One region of the Devosia sp. MC532 genome, then DNA from elsewhere that is predicted to be linked to it. Evidence: riboswitches for the same ligand, from Rfam matches in the RefSeq annotation. Region 1 holds a riboswitch; the other holds the start of a gene.
The links. A riboswitch is a leader RNA that binds a small molecule or an ion and turns the genes downstream of it on or off. The one in region 1 is predicted to bind ZMP and ZTP.
Positions count from the first base shown of each region.

Region 1 (3,359 bases):
TGGAGCTGCAGCGCCTGCACAGGGCCAAGAGCTGACCCTCGTCGGAGCATTGAAGGCCAATATGCGGGATTACGGCCTGCTGCTGGCGCTGATCCTGATCATGCTTTTCTTCCAATATTTCACCAATGGCGTTCTGTTTAAGCCGGTGAATTTGACCAATATTATCCTGCAGAACAGCTATATCATCGTGATGGCGCTGGGCATGTTGCTGGTGATCGTCGCAGGCCATATCGATCTTTCGGTCGGCTCAGTCTCAGGTTTTGTCGGGGCTTTGGCGGCGATGCTGATGGTGGGATGGAAGTTCCCGCCAGAGTTGGCATTCCTGGCGAACCCGATTGTGGCCGGGGCGATCTGTCTGGTCGTGGGCGCCGCTATCGGCGCAGCACAGGGCTATATTATCGCCTATCACCGCGTTCCGGCATTTATCGTGACGCTGGCGGGCATGCTGATCTTTAAGGGCCTGTCGCTGGCCATTCTCGCGGGTAAGTCGGTTGGTCCGTTCCCTGCAGAATTCCAGATGCTGTCGGCCGGTTTTATCCCTGATCTTATCGGCCCTTTGACCACGCCATTTATCGCCGAGAACGGTAAGCCGGTTGTGCTTCACACCACCACTATGGTGATCGCGATTGTGGCGATTGTGGCGATGATGTTCTTCAGCCTGCGTACGCGGTCGCGTCGCATTGCGCGCGGCTATGTGGTTGAACCCTTTAGCCTCTTCATCATCAAGAATGTGGTGATCGCGGCGCTGGTGCTGTTCTTCGCCTATATGCTGGCGTCCTATCGCGGCCTGCCAAACGTGCTCGTCGTTATGGGTATCCTGATCGCGGGCTTTGTGTTCCTGACCAAGAAGTTGACCTTTGGTCGTCGCATTTATGCGATTGGCGGCAACCTCAAAGCCGCAGCGCTTTCGGGCATCAAGACCGAACGCACCACCTTCTATATCTTTGCAATCATGGGCGCTTTGGCCGCTCTGGCCGGCATGATCTATGCTGCGCGTCTCAACTCGGCGACGCCGAAGGCGGGGCAGGGGCTGGAGCTCGACGTGATCGCGGCGGTGTTCATCGGGGGCGCTTCGGCGCTGGGCGGTGTCGGTCAGGTGGCGGGCGCGGTGATCGGTGCTTTCATCATGGGTGTGATGAATAACGGCATGTCGATCATGGGCGTGAACATCGATTGGCAGCAGATGATCAAGGGCGTGGTGCTGCTCGCAGCGGTGTTCTTCGATCTCTACAACAAGAATCGCTCGGCCTGATTTTAGCTGGCGGCGAAGCGTTAGAAACCGGGGCGAAAGTCCCGGTTTTTTGTTGAGTTTTTGGTTGTGGCGTCCATTGGCCCCGATGTGGCTTTTGGCTGGCACTTTTGGGCACGTGGCTGGGCGGCAAGTGGGCGCAAAGAGGCTCGAGTGGCATGCGTTCGTGCCGAAAGATGAGTGATGACAAGCTCGTTTCGGGCGTGACTTTGAGGAGGGGTAATGGGCGCTGGTGTTGCTGCAGTGGCGCGGGGACCAGAATAGGGGCTGCACGGAGCGAGGGGATAGGTTGGTATCGCCGAGAGTGGCGATGCGCGACGGACGCACAGGCAGTTTTTGTTTGCAGAGCGGTTGGGATGGTGCAACTCTGAAGCCGTTGCGTGACTGGCGAAAAGATGGAGCACCATCAGGGAGCGCGACCGGGAAACGCCGTTCGCCTGGGCAAATCTTTGGAGGAGGATTTGCCATGCATATCACTATGCTCATTTACCCCGGACTGACCCAGCTCGATCTGACTGGACCATTTGAAGTTTTTGCACGCGTTCCGGGCGTCACCATTGATCTCGTTTGGAAAGATTTGGAGCCGCTGCGGTGCGGCTCTGGACTGACGCTGACGCCGACCGCGACTTTCGCCGATTGTCAGCGCACCGATGTGTTGTTTGTGCCCGGCGGGCCCGGACAATTGGCGCTGATGGATGACGATACGGTGTTGGCGTTTCTGCGCGAGCGCGCGGAGACAGCGCAATATGTCACCTCGGTTTGCACGGGGTCATTGGTCTTGGCGGCGGCCGGCCTGCTCGCGGGCTATCGAGCAACGTGCCATTGGCTGTCACTGGATCAGCTGGCGCTGATGGGCGCTGAGCCGGTGGCGGAGCGTGTCTTGATTGACCGCAATCGCATTACCGGCGCGGGTGTAACATCGGGGATCGACTTCGCTCTGGCGTTTGTGGCGCGGGTGTTTGGCGAGGACCGCGCGCGCATTATCCAACTCGGCATGGAATATGATCCCGCGCCGCCCCTGTCCGGAGGTTCGCCAAAGACAGCGCGGAGAGCGGACGTTGAGGCGATCATTGAAAGTGCGGCGCCATTTCAGCAGCGACGCGAAGAGGCCGCGCGCAAGGCCGGGGCGCGGCTTTGGGCGCGTTAGTGTTGGTTTTGCGGGAGGCCGTCGGTGATGTCGTAGTAGTCGCCTTTTTCGGCGGTGAAGATGTGTTGCGCCAATTTGGTGTGGGTAGGGCCGTCGAAGGTACCCATGAAGATGCCGATCCATCCGAGATGGACGGGATCAAAGAACAGGGCGGAACCGCAGGTGCCGCAAAAGCCGCGACGGACTTTTTCCGAGGAGTGGTACCAGCGCAAATTCTCCTCGCCCGTGAGGCTGAGGGCGGATTTGGGCACATCGGTTCCTGCCTCAAAATGCCCTGTCTGCTTGCGGCACTGAATGCAGTGGCAGGCGGTGGGCGGGGCGAGCGGCGCTGAGACCGAAAACTGGATAGCGCCGCAGAGGCAGGAGCCTTTGTGCATGGGTGCTTCAGCCATTTTCACGTACGTGGGTGGTGAGGGCGGTGAGGAGGGTTGGGAAGGCGTGGGCGGGGAGTTCGTGGCCGGTGTTGGCCAGAACGGTGAGTTTGGCGTGGGGGATGTGATGGGCGAGGGCTTCGCCGTTGGGGAGGGGGAGGAGCGGATCAAGCTTGCCGTGAATGACCAGCGTGGGGACGGCGATGCGCTTATAGGCTCCGGTCCAATCACGCGCCGTGGTGAGGCTGGCGTGGTTGAACATGGAGGGCACGGACGGCGCGTAATCGAGGAGGCGCTCGACATCGGCGCGGGCGAGCGCTGGATCGAAAGGGGCTTTGCCGGTTGAGAGGCGCTGGATTTCGACAAGGAAGGCGATGACGTCTTCCCGGTTGGACCAGTCGAGGTCTGCAAGGCCGCCGAAATGGGCAAAGAATTCAGGTGGCAGGGTGGGAAGTTCGGCTCCGTCCCAGCCAAGAGGCTCGGCGGCGATGAGGGTGATGGAAGCGAGCTCGGGCGGGGGCTCGGTGGCGATCATCTGGGTGATGAAACCGCCCAAGGACATGCCGACGAGATGATAGCGCGTGAGCTTATA
Region 1 is NZ_JAEMNZ010000010.1:43,831-47,189, forward strand. Features, by position in the region: gene mmsB (multiple monosaccharide ABC transporter permease) at 1-1,252, shown strand, start outside; ZMP/ZTP riboswitch at 1,620-1,699, shown strand; gene JHC09_RS12975 (DJ-1/PfpI family protein) at 1,716-2,396, shown strand; gene JHC09_RS12980 (GFA family protein) at 2,393-2,788, opposite strand; gene JHC09_RS12985 (alpha/beta hydrolase) at 2,781-3,359, opposite strand, start outside.

Region 2 (3,359 bases), on a different contig from region 1:
GTTGCCTCCGTGCCACGACTCCGAAACAAGCGCCGGCCAGTTGGTCGGCGTTTCTTATTTATGCCGCAAAATTGCGCTTTTCAGTCCGTTACAGGGTTTGAAACCATTAACCGTTAGGTCTATGTCGTTTTCGTTCCTGCGTGACTGTTTTGGGGCATCCATCCTTTGATCGTTATGAGGATGGTAGGGGCCTGCGGGCAAAGAATTTTCTGGGTGGCTAGATGCTTTTGAATCGTCGCAAGTTTTTGGGAGGCTGCGCCTATCTTGGGGCAACTCTAACTCTCCCGAGCGCTCATGCTCAGGGGTGGTTCGGTGGCAATCGCGTTGTTAAGGTCGATCAGGCGGGCAACACTGCCGCTGCAGAGGCGCTCATTGCGACTCGCGAGCCTATCCTTTCCTTCGACACCCTGTACAATCTGCAGCTGGCGATCTCGCAATACGAGCCTTTCGTCGCCGCTGGTGGTTGGGAAGAGATTCCGCAGCAGGCATTCCGCCTCGCTCTCGGCGCGAATTCTCCGGCCGTTGTTGCTGTGAAGCGCCGTCTGATTTCGTCTGGCGACATGCCATTGGTTGAATACGCGGACGACAGTTTTGATGCCGACACGGATCGCGGTGTGCGTGCTTTCCAAGCGCGTCACGGCCTTGTTGTGAACGGACAGATCGACGAAGCCACCTGGTATGCAATGAATGTGTCTGCAGCGCAGCGCATGCAGCAGCTTTATCTGAACTACACCCGGGTTCAGAACATGGCTGCCAAGCTGAACGCGCGCTATGTCGTCGTGAATATTCCGGCGGCAACCATTGAAGCGGTGAACGAAGGTGCGGTGGAACAACGCCACACCGCCGTCGTCGGTCGTGCCGACCGCGCTACGCCGATCATGGCGTCTAACATTCACCAGATCAATTTTAACCCATATTGGCATGTGCCCAAGTCATTGATCCGTCAGGATCTGACCAAGTACATGATGGAAAATCCAAACTACCTCGCAGAGCAGAATATTTTCATCTACGACGGTAGCACCAAGATCGATCCGCAGACGATCAACTGGGCAAATATCTCCGATCGTGAAGTGAACTATATGTACCGTCAGGAGCCGGGCGCGGCGAACTCGATGGGGCACTGCAAGATCAATTTCTACAACCCTTACGATTGTTATCTGCACGACACCCCCGGCAAGGAATTGTTCGGCGAGAACGCGCGTTTCCACTCTTCGGGCTGCGTGCGCGTTAACAACGTCAACCAGATGGTCAATTGGCTGCTGCGCGACAATGGCGACTGGGATCAGAACAAGGTCGACTCGACCTTTGAAGCGCTGACCCGTCTTGACGTTGAAGTAAAGGCGCGTGTTCCAATCCACACCACCTACATCACCGCTTGGGCCAATCGTCAGGGCACAGTCAGCTTCCGTGATGACGTCTACAAGTTTGACGAACAGGGCAAAGTCAGCTTCCAGGCGTAAACGCTCTGGCTTTGCAGGTTTTAAGGCTCCGCTTCGGCGGGGCCTTTTTGCTTTGGGGGGGGTAGGCGTGGCGTTGCTCGGGCCAAGACAGACAAACAAAGCGGGGAAGGGGAGTCTGCTGGTCAGCGCCCCATGTTACGACACTCGCAAATGTGCTAACATGGCGATAGAGCGCTGTTTTTGGAGGCCAATATGGAAGGCGAGGTGTTTTTCGAGTTCGTTCAGCTTGGTCAGCAGATGCGCGTCGCCGCGATTGACGTCGACAGCGGCACTGAGGTGATCGTCATCGCTCCAGTCAATACGGCGCGCGGACATATGCAGCAGCTCGCCCTAGCAAAGCTGCGTAAAAAGCTAGCCGAGACCCAGCCTACGCCGCCTTCCGGCACATTGGGTAAATACGCCTGATTATTGGGCCTTTTCTCGCGCCCCATTTTGCGGCATAAGGCTCTGGTTCGTGCGACTGGCGAGGAAAGATGGGGAACCATCGGGGAGCGCGGACCTTGTTGAGCCGCTCGCCTGGGCACCCATTCGCAAATAGGGGAGCCCTATGGACCCTTTGCACATCGTCCGGCCTTGGAATCGCGCTCTTTCGCGTGATAAAGCCATCGCCAATTCGTCCACTTCGAACTCTTGCGAGGGAACCCTCCGATGAGCGCTGCAAATCTGTTTCCAAACTTCTTCACCAATTCCGTTGCCGAGACCGATCCGGAACTCGCCGCAGCAATGGGTCAGGAACTCGGCCGTCAACAGCATGAAATCGAACTGATTGCGTCCGAGAACATTGTCTCGCGCGCTGTGCTCGAAGCACAGGGTTCGGTTCTGACCAACAAGTATGCCGAAGGCTATCCCGGCAAGCGCTACTACGGCGGTTGCGAATATGTGGACGTGGCGGAAAGCCTTGCCATCGAACGCGCTAAGCAGCTGTTCGGTGTTGAATACGCCAACGTTCAGCCGAACTCCGGTTCGCAGGCGAACCAGGGCGTCTATCAGGCGCTGGTACAGCCAGGCGATACCATTCTGGGCATGTCGCTCGACGCTGGTGGTCACCTGACCCACGGTGCCAAGCCAAACCAGTCTGGCAAGTGGTTCAACGCTATTCAGTACGGCCTGCGTCAGCAGGACGGCTATGTAGACATGGATCAGGTGCGTGCGCTGGCTCGCGAGCACAAGCCAAAGATGATTGTCGCAGGCTTCTCGGCCTATTCGCGCGTCATGGACTGGGCTGAATTCCGCGCAATCGCTGACGAAGTCGGCGCGCTGCTCTTCGTCGATATGGCGCACGTTGCAGGCCTTGTGGCGGGCGGCCAGTACCCAAGCCCATTCCCACATGCACACGTCGCGACCACCACCACCCACAAGACCCTGCGTGGTCCACGCGGTGGTCTGATCCTGACCAATGACGAAGCGATCGCGAAGAAGATCAATTCGGCCATTTTCCCAGGCATTCAGGGCGGCCCGCTGATGCATGTGATTGCTGGTAAGGCAGTTGCGTTCAAGGAAGCTCTGCAGCCTGAATTCAAGCAGTACGCGGCGCAAGTTGTTGCTAACGCTAAGGTGCTCGCTGATACCCTCGTAAAGGGTGGTGTTGAGATCGTCTCCGGCGGTACGGACAACCACTTGATGCTGGTTGACCTTCGTCCGAAGGGCCTGACCGGTAAGGCAACAGAAGCTGCCCTCGGTCGCGCTTACATCACCTGCAATAAGAACGCTGTGCCGTTCGATCCTGAAAAGCCAGCGATCACCTCCGGTATTCGTCTCGGCACTCCAGCGGGCACGACCCGTGGTTTCGGTGAGGCTGAATTCCGCGAAGTTGGTGAGCTGATCATTGAAGTGCTCGATGGTCTTAAGGCCAACGGCGAAGACAACAACGGCGCTGTAGAAGCGGCTGTGCGCGAGAAG
Region 2 is NZ_JAEMNZ010000001.1:514,422-517,780, reverse strand. Features, by position in the region: gene JHC09_RS02420 (L,D-transpeptidase family protein) at 222-1,460, shown strand; gene JHC09_RS02415 (hypothetical protein) at 1,653-1,865, shown strand; ZMP/ZTP riboswitch at 1,907-1,989, shown strand; gene glyA (serine hydroxymethyltransferase) at 2,109-3,359, shown strand, end outside.
Region 2: another riboswitch for ZMP and ZTP. It lies ahead of glyA (serine hydroxymethyltransferase); the one in region 1 lies ahead of JHC09_RS12975 (DJ-1/PfpI family protein).